Regions from separate parts of the Anaerobacillus sp. CMMVII genome, predicted to be linked through region 3. Evidence: a T-box and tRNA genes for the amino acid it is inferred to sense, from the RefSeq annotation. Region 3 holds a T-box; the other regions hold tRNA genes.
What was found. The T-box of region 3 lies ahead of serS (serine--tRNA ligase). A T-box ahead of a tRNA ligase gene usually reads a tRNA of that ligase, here a tRNA-Ser.
Positions count from the first base shown of each region.

Region 1: it has a tRNA-Ser gene. The T-box ahead of serS (serine--tRNA ligase) is inferred to sense a tRNA for this amino acid. The anticodon was not compared.
Region 2: it has a tRNA-Ser gene. The T-box ahead of serS (serine--tRNA ligase) is inferred to sense a tRNA for this amino acid. The anticodon was not compared.
Region 4: it has a tRNA-Ser gene. The T-box ahead of serS (serine--tRNA ligase) is inferred to sense a tRNA for this amino acid. The anticodon was not compared.

Region 1 is NZ_JACEHK010000010.1:192,651-196,369, forward strand. It holds rRNA gene H1D32_RS14415 (23S ribosomal RNA) at 1-1,027, shown strand, start outside; rRNA gene rrf (5S ribosomal RNA) at 1,264-1,379, shown strand; tRNA gene H1D32_RS14425 (tRNA-Ala) at 1,621-1,696, shown strand; tRNA gene H1D32_RS14430 (tRNA-Met) at 1,726-1,802, shown strand; tRNA gene H1D32_RS14435 (tRNA-Ser) at 1,825-1,915, shown strand; tRNA gene H1D32_RS14440 (tRNA-Tyr) at 1,950-2,034, shown strand; tRNA gene H1D32_RS14445 (tRNA-Trp) at 2,054-2,127, shown strand; tRNA gene H1D32_RS14450 (tRNA-His) at 2,145-2,220, shown strand; tRNA gene H1D32_RS14455 (tRNA-Gln) at 2,239-2,313, shown strand; tRNA gene H1D32_RS14460 (tRNA-Gly) at 2,321-2,395, shown strand; tRNA gene H1D32_RS14465 (tRNA-Arg) at 2,596-2,672, shown strand; tRNA gene H1D32_RS14470 (tRNA-Pro) at 2,773-2,849, shown strand; tRNA gene H1D32_RS14475 (tRNA-Gly) at 3,019-3,092, shown strand; tRNA gene H1D32_RS14480 (tRNA-Ile) at 3,230-3,306, shown strand; tRNA gene H1D32_RS14485 (tRNA-Ser) at 3,386-3,476, shown strand; tRNA gene H1D32_RS14490 (tRNA-Glu) at 3,495-3,569, shown strand.
Region 2 is NZ_JACEHK010000019.1:16,164-19,882, reverse strand. It holds gene H1D32_RS24445 (sigma-70 family RNA polymerase sigma factor) at 1-309, opposite strand, end outside; tRNA gene H1D32_RS24440 (tRNA-Leu) at 1,034-1,114, opposite strand; tRNA gene H1D32_RS24435 (tRNA-Lys) at 1,130-1,205, opposite strand; tRNA gene H1D32_RS24430 (tRNA-Thr) at 1,226-1,298, opposite strand; tRNA gene H1D32_RS24425 (tRNA-Val) at 1,345-1,420, opposite strand; tRNA gene H1D32_RS24420 (tRNA-Glu) at 1,448-1,522, opposite strand; tRNA gene H1D32_RS24415 (tRNA-Ser) at 1,539-1,629, opposite strand; tRNA gene H1D32_RS24410 (tRNA-Asn) at 1,639-1,713, opposite strand; tRNA gene H1D32_RS24405 (tRNA-Ile) at 1,729-1,805, opposite strand; tRNA gene H1D32_RS24400 (tRNA-Gly) at 1,886-1,959, opposite strand; tRNA gene H1D32_RS24395 (tRNA-Pro) at 2,128-2,204, opposite strand; tRNA gene H1D32_RS24390 (tRNA-Arg) at 2,303-2,379, opposite strand; tRNA gene H1D32_RS24385 (tRNA-Leu) at 2,394-2,479, opposite strand; tRNA gene H1D32_RS24380 (tRNA-Cys) at 2,506-2,580, opposite strand; tRNA gene H1D32_RS24375 (tRNA-Gly) at 2,616-2,690, opposite strand; tRNA gene H1D32_RS24370 (tRNA-Gln) at 2,698-2,772, opposite strand; tRNA gene H1D32_RS24365 (tRNA-His) at 2,791-2,866, opposite strand; tRNA gene H1D32_RS24360 (tRNA-Trp) at 2,884-2,957, opposite strand; tRNA gene H1D32_RS24355 (tRNA-Tyr) at 2,977-3,061, opposite strand; tRNA gene H1D32_RS24350 (tRNA-Asp) at 3,096-3,171, opposite strand; tRNA gene H1D32_RS24345 (tRNA-Ser) at 3,181-3,271, opposite strand; tRNA gene H1D32_RS24340 (tRNA-Met) at 3,294-3,370, opposite strand; tRNA gene H1D32_RS24335 (tRNA-Ala) at 3,400-3,475, opposite strand; rRNA gene rrf (5S ribosomal RNA) at 3,489-3,604, opposite strand.
Region 3 is NZ_JACEHK010000001.1:21,521-25,239, reverse strand. It holds gene H1D32_RS00095 (ABC transporter permease subunit) at 1-249, opposite strand, end outside; gene H1D32_RS00090 (ABC transporter permease subunit) at 365-1,288, opposite strand; gene serS (serine--tRNA ligase) at 1,381-2,655, opposite strand; T-box leader at 2,850-3,093, opposite strand; gene pdxT (pyridoxal 5'-phosphate synthase glutaminase subunit PdxT) at 3,132-3,719, opposite strand, start outside.
Region 4 is NZ_JACEHK010000001.1:298,804-302,522, forward strand. It holds gene H1D32_RS01630 (Tex family protein) at 1-1,052, shown strand, start outside; gene cmpA (cortex morphogenetic protein CmpA) at 1,149-1,289, opposite strand; gene H1D32_RS01640 (SprT family protein) at 1,423-1,890, shown strand; tRNA gene H1D32_RS01645 (tRNA-Asn) at 2,028-2,102, shown strand; tRNA gene H1D32_RS01650 (tRNA-Ser) at 2,105-2,196, shown strand; tRNA gene H1D32_RS01655 (tRNA-Glu) at 2,205-2,279, shown strand; tRNA gene H1D32_RS01660 (tRNA-Val) at 2,436-2,511, shown strand; tRNA gene H1D32_RS01665 (tRNA-Asp) at 2,527-2,602, shown strand; tRNA gene H1D32_RS01670 (tRNA-Leu) at 2,622-2,705, shown strand; tRNA gene H1D32_RS01675 (tRNA-Leu) at 2,756-2,838, shown strand; tRNA gene H1D32_RS01680 (tRNA-Arg) at 3,019-3,095, shown strand; tRNA gene H1D32_RS01685 (tRNA-Pro) at 3,192-3,268, shown strand; tRNA gene H1D32_RS01690 (tRNA-Gly) at 3,282-3,355, shown strand; tRNA gene H1D32_RS01695 (tRNA-Ile) at 3,367-3,443, shown strand; rRNA gene H1D32_RS01700 (16S ribosomal RNA) at 3,676-3,719, shown strand, end outside.

The sequences.
Region 1 (3,719 bases), on a different contig from region 3:
AGAAGCTCTGAATTGAAGCCCCAGTAAACGGCGGCCGTAACTATAACGGTCCTAAGGTAGCGAAATTCCTTGTCGGGTAAGTTCCGACCCGCACGAATGGTGTAACGATTTGGATACTGTCTCAACGAGAGACCCGGTGAAATTATATTACCTGTGAAGATGCAGGTTACCCGCGACAGGACGGAAAGACCCCATGGAGCTTTACTGTAGCTTGATATTGGATTTTGGTACAATTTGTACAGGATAGGTAGGAGCCTGAGAACCCGGAGCGCCAGCTTCGGTGGAGGCGTCGGTGGGATACTACCCTGATTGTATTGAAATTCTAACCTAGGACCGTGATCCGGTTCGGGGACAGTGTCAGGTGGGCAGTTTGACTGGGGCGGTCGCCTCCTAAACAGTAACGGAGGCGCCCAAAGGTTCCCTCAGAATGGTTGGAAATCATTCGTAGAGTGCAAAGGCAAAAGGGAGCTTGACTGCGAGACCTACAAGTCGAGCAGGGACGAAAGTCGGGCTTAGTGATCCGGTGGTTCCGCATGGAAGGGCCATCGCTCAACGGATAAAAGCTACCCTGGGGATAACAGGCTTATCTCCCCCAAGAGTCCACATCGACGGGGAGGTTTGGCACCTCGATGTCGGCTCATCGCATCCTGGGGCTGAAGTAGGTCCCAAGGGTTGGGCTGTTCGCCCATTAAAGCGGTACGCGAGCTGGGTTCAGAACGTCGTGAGACAGTTCGGTCCCTATCCGTCGCGGGCGTAGGAAATTTGAGAGGAGCTGTCCTTAGTACGAGAGGACCGGGATGGACACACCGCTGGTGTACCAGTTGTTCCGCCAGGAGCATAGCTGGGTAGCTACGTGTGGAAGGGATAAGTGCTGAAAGCATCTAAGCATGAAGCCCCCCTCGAGATGAGATTTCCCTTGGAGTTAATCCAGTAAGACCCCTTAAAGATGATGAGGTTGATAGGTCTCGGGTGGAAGCACGGCGACGTGTGGAGCTGAGAGATACTAATCGGTCGAGGACTTATCCTATAATAAAGTTTAGAGTGATGAGTGTAGAGTTTTGAGTTGAGTAAGTAGCTCGAAGCAGTAAATACCAAATTCTAAATAAACGGATTGAATTTTACTCAAGTCTTAAATGTGTGTTATCTAGTTTTCAGGGAATGATTTCCTTGAGAGTGCAGAGTTTAAGTGAAAAGTTTAAAGGGCGTCTATAGAGAAACCTAAAAAACTCAAAACTCTTAACTCAACACTTAAAACTTCATAAATCTAGTAGCGATAGCGAAGAGGTCACACTCGTTCCCATGCCGAACACGACCGTTAAGCTCTTCAGCGCCGATGGTAGTTGGGGGTTTCCCCCTGTGAGAGTAGGACGTTGCTAGGTAAGAAACATATCCGATTGAGGGTGTGTTTTTTGTTTGCGACAGCAACTTTGAGATAAAGAAGTAAAAAGTAGTATTGCAATGCATTTATTATTGTAATATAATTAAACTCCTAGTCGTTTGTTACTGAATAATAATCTGTTAATTTGTAACAACACACATTATAATACTTGAAATTAAAACCTTCAAAAAAGGTTGAAGAGTCGAAATTATAGTGGTATAATAAAAACTTCGAAAGAATTTGGGGCCTTAGCTCAGCTGGGAGAGCGCCTGCCTTGCACGCAGGAGGTCAGCGGTTCGATCCCGCTAGGCTCCACCATATTAATTGATTGTAAATTTCTTTTTCATGGCGGCGTGGCTCAGCTGGCTAGAGCGTACGGTTCATACCCGTGAGGTCGGGGGTTCGACTCCCTCCGCCGCTACCAATTTAATTTTTATATATGACATGGAGGAATACTCAAGTGGTTGAAGAGTTCGGTCTTGAAAACCGATAGGTCGTGAAAGCGGCGCGGGGGTTCGAATCCCTCTTCCTCCTCCATTTTTATGAACTTATATCAATACTAACTATATGTGGAGGGGTAGCGAAGGGGCTAAACGCGGCGGACTGTAAATCCGCTCCCTCCGGGTTCGGCGGTTCGAATCCGTCCCCCTCCACCATTTATAATTAACTGCCTTTAGGGGCATAGTTTAACGGTAGAACAGAGGTCTCCAAAACCTCCAGTGTGGGTTCGATTCCTACTGCCCCTGCCAAAAAAAATAAAATTATGGCGGTCGTGGCGAAGTGGTGAACGCACCGGATTGTGGCTCCGGCATTCGAGGGTTCGATTCCCTTCGATCGCCCCATAATTATCTTTAAAATATTGGGCTATAGCCAAGCGGTAAGGCAACGGACTTTGACTCCGTCATTCTCTGGTTCGAATCCAGATAGCCCAGCCATTTATATGCGGAAGTAGTTCAGTGGTAGAACACCACCTTGCCAAGGTGGGGGTCGCGAGTTCGAACCTCGTCTTCCGCTCCAATATTATCAATTTTATATTGAGTAATAGAGTGCTTGGCGGCATAGCCAAGTGGTAAGACACGGGTCTGCAAAACCCTTATCCCCCGATTGTTTCGACGTATCAAGCTTCGAAGCATGGCGAGTAGAGGAAGAAACAGGATGCTACAAAGCGTTACATCGTCCGTAAGCACCGTGAGTATACTACAATGAAATAACAACATGCGCCCTTAGCTCAGCTGGATAGAGTGTTTGACTACGAATCAAAAGGTCGGGAGTTCGAATCTCTCAGGGCGCACCAAACCAACTACCTCGAATAAACTTCACTGCAGGTTTGCGACGAGTAAACGAAGTGGCGCAGGAGCATGTTTGGTTGGTTAGTAAAAACTAATTTTTTATCTCGGGAAGTGGCTCAGCTTGGTAGAGCACCTGGTTTGGGACCAGGGGGTCGCAGGTTCAAATCCTGTCTTCCCGACCATTTATTTTAATCATGCGGGTGTAGTTTAGTGGTAAAACCTCAGCCACGAGCGAAGCATCTCAGAAAATACTACGAGTTGCCTCGACGGATACACTTCTTTGAACAATCTAGAAGAGGAAGAGGCATGACAAGAAGGCGTTTAATTTTTAATTAACTTTATTTAGAGAATGCGGGTGTAGTTTAGTGGTAAAACCTCAGCCTTCCAAGCTGATGTTGTGAGTTCGATTCTCATCACCCGCTCCAAATCTACTACGTCGAATAAGCTTCTTCGCAGATTAGCGACGAGCAATTTTGGTTGAACAAGAGCACACTACTCAGTATATTGTACTAAACAGAGTAGATGTATTATATTGAACAAGGATTTGATTAAATCAATGTATGGGCCTATAGCTCAGCTGGTTAGAGCGCACGCCTGATAAGCGTGAGGTCGGTGGTTCGAGTCCACTTAGGCCCACCATACTAAATACTGCTTAGGGGACACTAATTATCCTTCAGTCGGCAGTACTTAAATCTTGTCGTTAAAAGTATTTTTATTTGGGGAAGTACTCAAGAGGCTGAAGAGGCGCCCCTGCTAAGGGTGTAGGTCGTGTGAGCGGCGCGAGGGTTCAAATCCCTCCTTCTCCGCCAGGTGAATAATAAGAAAATGGCCCGTTGGTCAAGCGGTTAAGACACCGCCCTTTCACGGCGGTAACACGGGTTCGAATCCCGTACGGGTCACCATTTAACTTAAAATATCATCAATACATCGGAGGATTAGCTCAGCGACGAGCAAAGTCATCTGTGAATGAACTACGAGTTGTTTCGACGCATACACATCTTTGAGTTACTTGAAGAGGAAGAAACAGGGACTTCGTAGAATAGACATCATCA
Region 2 (3,719 bases), on a different contig from region 3:
TTGACTTGTATTCAATGGATTGATTTCTGGTTTAAAAATTAAATTCTTAATGCTCCATCGCTTCCGATAATCTTTACATTTGTTAATGGTGATTCGTATAAGCCAAGTCTTATAACTAGCTTCATTCCGAAACTGGTCTAAGTTTTGATAACAAGAAATAAAAACTTCCTGAATAATATCTTCACATTCTTCTTTATCGTTTACATACAAATAGGCGATCCGTTTTAACTCTGATCCATACTTCTGCATTAACTGATACAAGAGGACATCCTTATTTTTTTCTATATCATTACTTACTTGAGTAAACACCGTTCAACCTCCCTTCCAAAAATTAGACGAATGTAACGGTGGTTTTGACCCGTTTATTTTTTTTTCTTTCTTTATCGTAACCTATGTAAATTTTCTGGTAAAAAAACAGCCTTGTTAATTTCATTCTTTAGAAACAACAGGGCTGTTTATTTGTCTTCTAGTAATTCCTCTACTTTTTCTCCTTCAAAATGCGGCAAACCTGTTTACGACTTTATCTAAAAGAAGAAATGTTGCTTAATCCAATGAGCCCTTTTCCTCAAAATGTCCCCACTGTTGAACAAAAAGTAAACAACACACTTCTGCTCGTTGAACAAAGAATTTCTTTATACTTATTTTAACATTAAATTCCAAAATTCCTACGAATATTAATAACCCCAAAACTAACAAAATAATCAGCATAACTTTTAGCGTATGAAATAAACGGGGAACATAAGTCTATGGGGTTTCACCAATAGGTATGATAAAACTGCTAATTTTAGGTTGAATTCTAATCAAACATTGACGTACCAAGACGTACCAATAAAAAACAAGCGTACAAAATCACTGATAATTTGTACGCTTGTTCTTTTTCTAATGTCATTTGTTATTTTCTCTCCCAAAACTGAACCCGTTACCATATACCTTCAGCCTCTTTATATTCCATTTAATTGTTCGGATTACAAATAAAAAAAACGTATGTTACTTTTTAAAAAGTAACATACGTTTCAACTTATGAATTGAATAATGCGGGTGAAGGGACTCGAACCCCCACGTCAAAGACACTAGATCCTAAGTCTAGCGCGTCTGCCAATTCCGCCACACCCGCATATGCAAAAAACAATGGTGAGCCATGAAGGATTCGAACCTTCGACCCTCTGATTAAAAGTCAGATGCTCTACCAACTGAGCTAATGGCTCTTAGTAAAAAAGACTACGAGTGCCGGCCAGAGGACTTGAACCCCCAACCTACTGATTACAAGTCAGTTGCTCTACCAATTGAGCTAGGCCGGCATAATAAGGTAAGTTATTTTGCTCCACTTTGTTGCGCAAAAAACTTTGGTGGAGGATGACGGGTTCGAACCGCCGACCCCCTGCTTGTAAGGCAGGTGCTCTCCCAGCTGAGCTAATCCTCCGATGTATTGATGTTATTTAAAGTAAAATGGTGACCCGTACGGGATTCGAACCCGTGTTACCGCCGTGAAAGGGCGGTGTCTTAACCGCTTGACCAACGGGCCATTTTTTTAAGTTTCCTGGCGGAGAAGGAGGGATTTGAACCCTCGCGCCGCTCACACGACCTACACCCTTAGCAGGGGCGCCTCTTCAGCCTCTTGAGTACTTCCCCAAATAAAAATGGCTCCACAGGTAGGACTCGAACCTACGACCGATCGGTTAACAGCCGATTGCTCTACCACTGAGCTACTGTGGAATATTAATAAAAGTATGGTGGGCCTAAGTGGACTCGAACCACCGACCTCACGCTTATCAGGCGTGCGCTCTAACCAGCTGAGCTATAGGCCCATACATTGATTTAATAAATACTTGTCCAAAATAATACATCTACTTAAATCTGCGAAGATGCTTATTCGACGTAGTAGATTTGGAGCGGGTGATGAGAATCGAACTCACAACATCAGCTTGGAAGGCTGAGGTTTTACCACTAAACTACACCCGCGTTATCTAAATAAAGTTAACTTAAAATTAAACGCCTTCTATCATGCCTCTTCCTCTTCAAGATTACTCATAGGAGTGTATCCGTCGAGGCAACTCGTAGCATTTTCTGAGATGTTTCGCTCGTGGCTGAGGTTTTACCACTAAACTACACCCGCATGATTAAAATAAATGGTCGGGAAGACAGGATTTGAACCTGCGACCCCCTGGTCCCAAACCAGGTGCTCTACCAAGCTGAGCCACTTCCCGAGATAAAAATTAGTTTTACTAACCAACCAAAAATGCTCCTGCGCCACTTCGTTTGCTCGTCGCAAACCTGCAGTGAAGTTTATTCGAGGTAGTTGGTTTGGTGCGCCCTGAGAGATTCGAACTCCCGACCTTTTGATTCGTAGTCAAACACTCTATCCAGCTGAGCTAAGGGCGCATATAAAATTAAAGTACCGAGGGCCGGACTTGAACCGGCACGATAGTCACCTACCGCAGGATTTTAAGTCCTGTGTGTCTGCCAATTCCACCACCCCGGCATAACAAAACGACTTATATGAGCTCTTGGAGGCGGCACCCGGATTCGAACCGGGGGATAAGGGTTTTGCAGACCCGTGCCTTACCACTTGGCTATGCCGCCAAGCACTCTATTGCTCAATATAAAATTGATAATATTGGAGCGGAAGACGAGGTTCGAACTCGCGACCCCCACCTTGGCAAGGTGGTGTTCTACCACTGAACTACTTCCGCATATAAATGGCTGGGCTATCTGGATTCGAACCAGAGAATGACGGAGTCAAAGTCCGTTGCCTTACCGCTTGGCTATAGCCCAATACTTTAAAGATAATTATGGGGCGATCGAAGGGAATCGAACCCTCGAATGCCGGAGCCACAATCCGGTGCGTTCACCACTTCGCCACGACCGCCATAATTTTATTTTTTTTGGCAGGGGCAGTAGGAATCGAACCCACACTGGAGGTTTTGGAGACCTCTGTTCTACCGTTAAACTATGCCCCTAAAGGCAGTTAATTATAAATGGTGGAGGGGGACGGATTCGAACCGCCGAACCCGGAGGGAGCGGATTTACAGTCCGCCGCGTTTAGCCACTTCGCTACCCCTCCACATATAGTTAGTATTGATATAAGTTCAAAAAAATGGCGGACCCGACCGGGATCGAACCGGCGATCTCCTGCGTGACAGGCAGGCATGTTAACCGCTACACCACGGGTCCAGGTTTATATGGAGGAGGAAGAGGGATTCGAACCCCCGCGCCGCTTTCACGACCTATCGGTTTTCAAGACCGAACTCTTCAACCACTTGAGTATTCCTCCATGTCATATAAAAAAACTAAATTGGTAGCGGCGGAGGGAGTCGAACCCCCGACCTCACGGGTATGAACCGTACGCTCTAGCCAGCTGAGCCACGCCGCCATGAAAAATAAATTTACGATTAATTAATATGGTGGAGCCTAGCGGGATCGAACCGCTGACCTCCTGCGTGCAAGGCAGGCGCTCTCCCAGCTGAGCTAAGGCCCCAAATTAATTAATAATCTAGCAACGTCCTACTCTCACAGGGGGAAACCCCCAACTACCATCGGCGCTGAAGAGCTTAACGGTCGTGTTCGGCATGGGAACGAGTGTGACCTCTTCGCTATCGCTACTAGATTATATGAAGAAAGTTCATTCCTTCAAAACTAGATAACACACATTTAAGACTTGAGTAAAATTCAATCCGTTTATTTAGAATTTGGTATTTACTGCTTCGAGTTACTCACGCAAC
Region 3 (3,719 bases):
AGCCGAAAATACACTGTTCCAACTAGTTAATAGCCAAAAGGTTGGCCCCTTTTGTTTAATTGCACTAAGCGCTAAAGGGATAGCAACTGCATAGCGGATAACTGTAATAAGTAAGACGAGTATAAGCGTATCCTTTGTCCCTAAGACAATCAAAGAAAGTAAGTCTCTCCCTAATGTATCGGTTCCAAATGGTTCAAAGGGGTTCGATAAAGATGGTGGAAACGGGGCTCTCGAAAAGCCATCCTCCATGCGAAGCGTTTGTTCAGTTATTCTTTATCAACGAACGGAAGGTAAGGTCCAATTACCATCATAGCTACGACAAAAAGAAGCATAGTCATACCTATATAGAAATTCTTCTCCTTAATCATAGTTGCTCCTTTCTCCTTGGATCAAGACGATTACTTGCCCATTCACTGATAACTCTACTTAAAAGGACAATGAGTAAAAAGCATAAAGAGATGCCAATAACTAGTTCTCCTTCAAACTTTGAGCGTTGCCCAGCTACCATCACACTTGAATAATCTAGCGCTTGAAAAAGCCGGAATGCTGCGCCTTTATATCCTAATAAAAACTCAACCATGAGTAAATTTGACAAAATTAATAACATCACAGAAGAACAGTGGGATAATATCAAGGCATAGCAATTACGCAACACATGGCGATATAATACCATCTTCTCTGTTAAACCTTTTGCCTTAGCGACTTGTATGTATTGCATTCCTACTTCATTTGTCAAAGCAGCTGAAGTGATTCTAGCAACATACATTGATGGGTAAATCGAAGCAATCATAGAAGGAAATAAAAAGCTATACCACTGCCCTTGGCTAAAAATTGGAATGAACGTCATGTATGTAATAATAAATAAAACTGTAAGGATAATTAAAAAGAAATCCGGTATTGCTTGGAATAAGAATGTTGTTCCGTTACCTAGGAAACTAGTTTTTCTACCAGATTGTCGGAAGTCAAAAATACCTTTATATATACCGAAAACCATACTTATCATAAATGCTGCACCAATAACTTTGAGACTTGCTGGCATATAGCTGATAATAACTTCCTCCACTGATTGCCAACCTTGGGTTTCTCCTAGACTCTTCGTTTCTATCACATTAGTAAAATACATTTTTACATTTTGGTAATAACTCTCCCATGAAAATTTATATTGGTACTCCATCACACCATCAACTAAAGTCATCTCAGCGTTACGTGGAATTAAGACGACCAAGATAATTAAAACCATGACTACCAAATACATAAATATTGACCTGACTAGTTTTCTTGTTAACATTTAACCACCCTTGTAACTGGAAAATATGGTACCAAGTAACCATATCATACAAAGAAAACCGTGCCAGGAAAGTGTCACGGTTTTCGAAATATTTATTTAATTAAAGTTAAACCACCCATATATGGTACTAAAACTTCTGGTACAACAACGCTTCCATCTTCTTGTTGGTAATTCTCTAATATAGCTGCTACGGTACGTCCGACTGCTAAGCCAGAACCATTTAGAGTATGAACATATTCCGTTTTACCTTTTGCTTCTCTTCTAAAGCGAATGTTTGCTCTTCTAGCTTGGAAATCCTCAAAGTTACTGCATGAAGAAATTTCACGGTATGTTTCATAGCTAGGAATCCATACCTCAATATCGTATTTTTTGGCTGCTGTAAAACCTAAATCACCTGTACACATGCTCAAGACACGATAAGGTAGTTGTAATAACTGTAGAACCTTTTCTGCTTGACTAGTTAAAAGCTCGAGCTGTTCATAAGATTCCTCTGGCTTAACAAAACGTACTAACTCAACTTTATTAAATTGGTGTTGGCGGATTAATCCTCTCGTATCTCTTCCAGCAGATCCTGCTTCAGAGCGAAAACAAGCACTGTACGCTGTATAGGCAATTGGAAGCTGGTCGCCATCAATAATTTCATCACGGTGCATGTTTGTCACCGGCACTTCAGCTGTAGGTACTAAGAAATAATCTTCTTCTCTAATTTTAAAAGCATCTTCTTCAAACTTTGGAAGTTGTCCAGTCCCTGTCATACTCGTGCGATTTACTAAATATGGCGGCAGTACTTCTTCGTATCCATGCTCATCTTGATGTAGGTCCATCATAAAATTAATAAGGGCTCTCTCTAATCTTGCTCCCTTCCCTTTATAGAATACAAAACGGCTTCCAGTTACTTTCGCTGCTCGCTCAAAATCTAAGATCCCCAAATTTGTTGCAACATCCCAATGGGGTTTTGCTTCGTATGAGAAGCTCGGTAACTCCCCCCATGTCCTAATTTCAACATTATCATCTTCAGTTAATCCAACTGGAACACTTTCGTGAGGGATATTTGGAATTGTCATTAAAATCTCATCTAATTGCCCTTCAACAATACGTAGTTCTTCATCAAGGTCTTTAATTATATCTGATACTTCTTTCATCTCTTTGATCAAATGATCTGCATCCTGCTTTTCGCGTTTTAGCTTAGCCACTTCTTGAGAAACAGAATTACGTCTGCTTTTAAGTTGTTCTGCCTCGACTATAAGCTCTCGTCTTTTTCGGTCTAAATCTCCAAAGAGGTCTAGATCTGAGATCTTCTCACCGCGATTTTCTAACTTCTTTTTCACTTCTTCGAAATTTGCTCTCAATACTTTTACATCTAACATTGCATTTCCTCCTTCATAATTCTAATTAATCTATTTTGATGAATTTCATAATTCATTATTTTCGCTACTAAGTTCTAAATGTAGTTGCTTAAAATACATTCGGACTTCATTTAAATTGATATAGCTCAGTTTAGGTAATTATGAAATTCACTTGAAAAATAAACCCAAAAACATCAAAAACTCCCGTCCCTAATAAAAGGGACGAGAGTTAACCCGCGTTGCCACCCTAGTTGCAGGAAAAAGCCGTTCCGGCTTTTTCCTGCCTCTTAGCATCTGAATAACGGAAGATGAACCGGAACTACCTAATGGAAGAAGCATGAATTCTTCGTTCAGCAATCTACTCTGGGACGGATTCACATAAGCACTTCATCGGTTCACAGCAACCACCGACTCTCTGTAGAAGAAACAAATGTTACTATTTCCCTTCACCGTATGTTTTATATAACCAATTTACTTAATTATAGGTTTTCCAACACTTAAACATTTAAACATTTGGTTTTGGTTTCTTTAACAATATTAACAAAATATTGATGGAAACGTGCATCACTTGTCAACTCCGGATGGAATGAACAAGCTAAAAATTGTTCTTGGCGGACTGCCACAATCTCACCTTTATACTTAGAAAGGATTTCAACGTTATCACCTACAGATTTAATTAGTGGCGCACGAATAAACACAGCCATAATATCCTCAGCGATTCCCTTGACCATTAATTCAGCCTCAAAGCTTTCACGTTGTCTTCCAAAGGCATTGCGCTCGACTTCCATATCAATGATTTCTAAATGACCTTCGTTTTGACCAACAAGCTGTTTAGCCATTAAGATTAACCCAGCACAAGTACCAAACATTGGTTTACCTGCATTAGCAAACGCTTTTAATGGTTCGAAAAAGTCATATTTATCGATGAGGCGTCGCATTGCCGTACTTTCACCACCTGGTAAAACTAACCCATCCAAGTCATCAAGTTGTTCAACTTTCTTTACGACAACAACTTCGACATCTGGTGACTGCAGAGATTGTACGTGTTCACGCACGGCGCCTTGCAGCGCAAGTACTCCTATTTT
Region 4 (3,719 bases), 280 kb from region 3:
AAGTAATCGCCGTAGGGAACGGAACGGCTTCACGAGAAACAGAACAATTTATTGCAGACGTTATTAAGGAAGTAGACAAAGAAGTGTATTATCTAATCGTAAATGAAGCCGGGGCGAGTGTTTATTCTGCATCTCCGCTTGGGAGGGAAGAGTTCCCTGATTTGCAGGTTGAGGAAAGAAGTGCAATCTCGATTGCTAGAAGGCTTCAAGATCCGTTAGCTGAGTTAGTAAAAATTGACCCTAAGTCAGTGGGGGTTGGTCAATATCAGCATGATGTAACCCAATCGAAACTGAATGATTCACTAACCTTTGTTGTAGAAACAGTAGTTAACCAAGTAGGGGTTAATGTTAATACAGCTTCGAGTTCGTTGCTTCAATATGTTTCTGGGTTATCGAAATCAGTTGCAAATAACATCGTGAAAAAACGTGAAGAAGAAGGAAAGTTTTCGAATCGAAGTCAACTAAAGAAAATTCCTCGTCTTGGTGCGAAGACATACGAGCAATGTATTGGGTTTTTACGAGTGATTGACGGAGATGATCCATTAGATCAAACCGGCATTCACCCAGAAAGCTACAAAGAAACCAAAAAGTTGCTGAAGCAAGTAGGGGCTAAACCGGAACAGATTGGTTCAACGCAATTAAGTGAACAACTAAAGGAAATTAATATTGAAAAGATGGCGGCAGAGTTGGAGGTTGGAATTCCGACGTTGCAGGATATTGTTGATGCATTAATCCGTCCATTACGTGATCCTCGTGATGAGGTGGCAACGCCACTTTTGAAAAAAGATGTATTGCAGATGGAGGATTTACAAACAGGGATGGAATTGCAAGGTACGATCCGCAATGTTGTAGACTTTGGAGCTTTCGTCGATATTGGTGTTAAGCAAGATGGGCTCGTTCATATATCAAAACTAACCAATCGTTTTGTGAAGCACCCCATGGAAGTTGTTTCTGTTGGTGATGTTGTTACAGTTTGGGTAGATTCCGTTGATGTCAAGAAACAACGGATTGCATTAACGATGTTAAAACCAGAAAAACAAATTGTAGGATAGTTCAAATAAAATAGAGTGGCAACTCAAAATAAGTATCGGCTCATCTCAATTACACCTTTTGAGTTGAACAGGACTTATGAGTTACCACTCTATTTATTACTTTGTATGTTTTCTTCCGATATTTTCTGGTTCATACCTCCGATGGTAGTAATACCAGCATTGGTTTAAAAGCCGAATTTGATGTCGGTTTTTCTCGAGGAAAGCATTTTGTAGTTGCTTTTGCAGCCAGTCAGGCACCGGAAGTCCCCCTTCCTATTTTTAATGAGATGCCACTGAAATATAAGTGTGTTAGTATATTTAGTATATGAATGAATGGTTGTCATTGTTGAATGTTTTTTTCAATGTAATTAATCAATAAGGGGTTTTGGTTATGAATGATTTTCAGTTACAGGAGTTAGTTGAAGAAATATCTAGGGATTTTTTTGAATGGCCTTTTAAGCATAAAGCTTTATTTAATCCTAGACTTAGAACAACAGGTGGGAGATATCTTCTGAGATCGCATAATATTGAAATCAATCCAAAACAATATGAACATTTCGGGATGGAGGCATTGGTAGGAATTATCAAACATGAACTTTGCCATTATCATTTACATATTCAAAAAAGGGGTTATCGCCATATTGATAAAGACTTTCAAGAGTTACTTACAAAAGTAGATGGAACTAAATACTGTGGTGCAATTCCTGGACTAAGAAGGACTAGTAAGACCCTTCATGTGTATACTTGTACGGATTGTAATACTATCTTTAATCGAAAAAGGGAGATTGATACAAGTAAATATGTATGTGGGAAGTGTAAAGGGAAAATCAGGAAGACAAAAACTTTCAAAACAAGTTGACTTTAGTGTTTTGTATATGTTAAATTATAAAAGTCGCTGAAACGAGCTGACAATAATTCAACTCAGTTATAAAGCGAAAAATAATATTGACAAAATGGCGGAAACAAGTTAGACTTGTCTAAGTCAGAACAAAATATTCCGCAGTAGCTCAGTGGTAGAGCAATCGGCTGTTAACCGATCGGTCGTAGGTTCGAGTCCTACCTGCGGAGCCACTGGAGAAGTACCCAAGAGGCTATAAGGGGCTCCCCTGCTAAGGGAGTAGGCTGCGAAAGCGGTGCGCGGGTTCGAATCCCGCCTTCTCCGCCATTTTAAATGGCCCGTTGGTCAAGCGGTTAAGACACCGCCCTTTCACGGCGGTAACACGGGTTCGAATCCCGTACGGGTCACCATTACTACTATTTTTAAATGCAACATATGGAGGATTAGCTCAGCGACGAGCGAAGCATCCTTGGATTAACGTCGAGTTGTTTCGACGCATATGCATCTTAGTGTTACTGGAAGAGGAAGAAACAGGGTCTTCCTAGAATAGACTTCATCAATACTTCGGAGGATTAGCTCAGCTGGGAGAGCACCTGCCTTACAAGCAGGGGGTCGGCGGTTCGAACCCGTCATCCTCCACCATATTACTAATAAGATGGACCCGTGGTGTAGCGGTTAACATGCCTGCCTGTCACGCAGGAGATCGCCGGTTCGATCCCGGTCGGGTCCGCCATCTTTACTAAATGAAAAATGCGGGTGTGGCGGAATTGGCAGACGCGCTAGACTTAGGATCTAGTGTCTTTGACGTGGGGGTTCGAGTCCCTTCACCCGCACCATTTTTTATTTTAACGGCAAAAAGAACTTCATTGTCTACTGTTTATATTATGCGGTCGTGGCGGAATGGCAGACGCGCTAGCTTGAGGGGCTAGTGGGGGTATCCCCGTGGAGGTTCGAGTCCTCTCGACCGCATTGCTTCATTAAAATACAACATGCGCCCTTAGCTCAGCGACGAGCAAAACGTCGTCGGATAAGCTGCGAGTTGTTTCGACGCATTAGCTTCGAAGGCAATACGGGTAGAGGAAGAAACAGGGTCTACGGAGCGTTACTTCGTCCGTAATCATCATGAATAACATCATTGAAATACAACATGCGCCCTTAGCTCAGCTGGATAGAGTGTTTGACTACGAATCAAAAGGTCGGGAGTTCGAATCTCTCAGGGCGCACCAAACCAACTTCCTCGAATGAGCATCACTGCAGGTTTGCGACGAGCAAACGAAGTGGCGCAGGAGCATGTTTGGTTAGTGTAAATCATCTTAATATCTCGGGAAGTGGCTCAGCTTGGTAGAGCACCTGGTTTGGGACCAGGGGGTCGCAGGTTCAAATCCTGTCTTCCCGACCATTTAGTTTAATATGCGGGTGTAGTTTAGTGGTAAAACCTCAGCCTTCCAAGCTGATGTTGTGAGTTCGATTCTCATCACCCGCTCCAATCTACTATATGGGCCTATAGCTCAGCTGGTTAGAGCGCACGCCTGATAAGCGTGAGGTCGGTGGTTCGAGTCCACTTAGGCCCACCATATTTTTTTGATAACAGTGTTGACTTAGTTCGTTATGATTGATATGATGATTAGGTTGCTGTTACGGTAATAAATTGATTGTTGACAAGAAAGTGCTATTCTGATATAGTTAAACTCTTGTCGCTAAAACGACAGTAATCGTTCTTTGAAAACTGAACACACAGCCAAGCGAATTAAAGAGATAGTAAATATCTCGTCAATGTAACAAATTTTTTGAGCTATATCAAACACTTTTATGGAGAGTTTGATCCTGGCTCAGGACGAACGCTGGCGGCG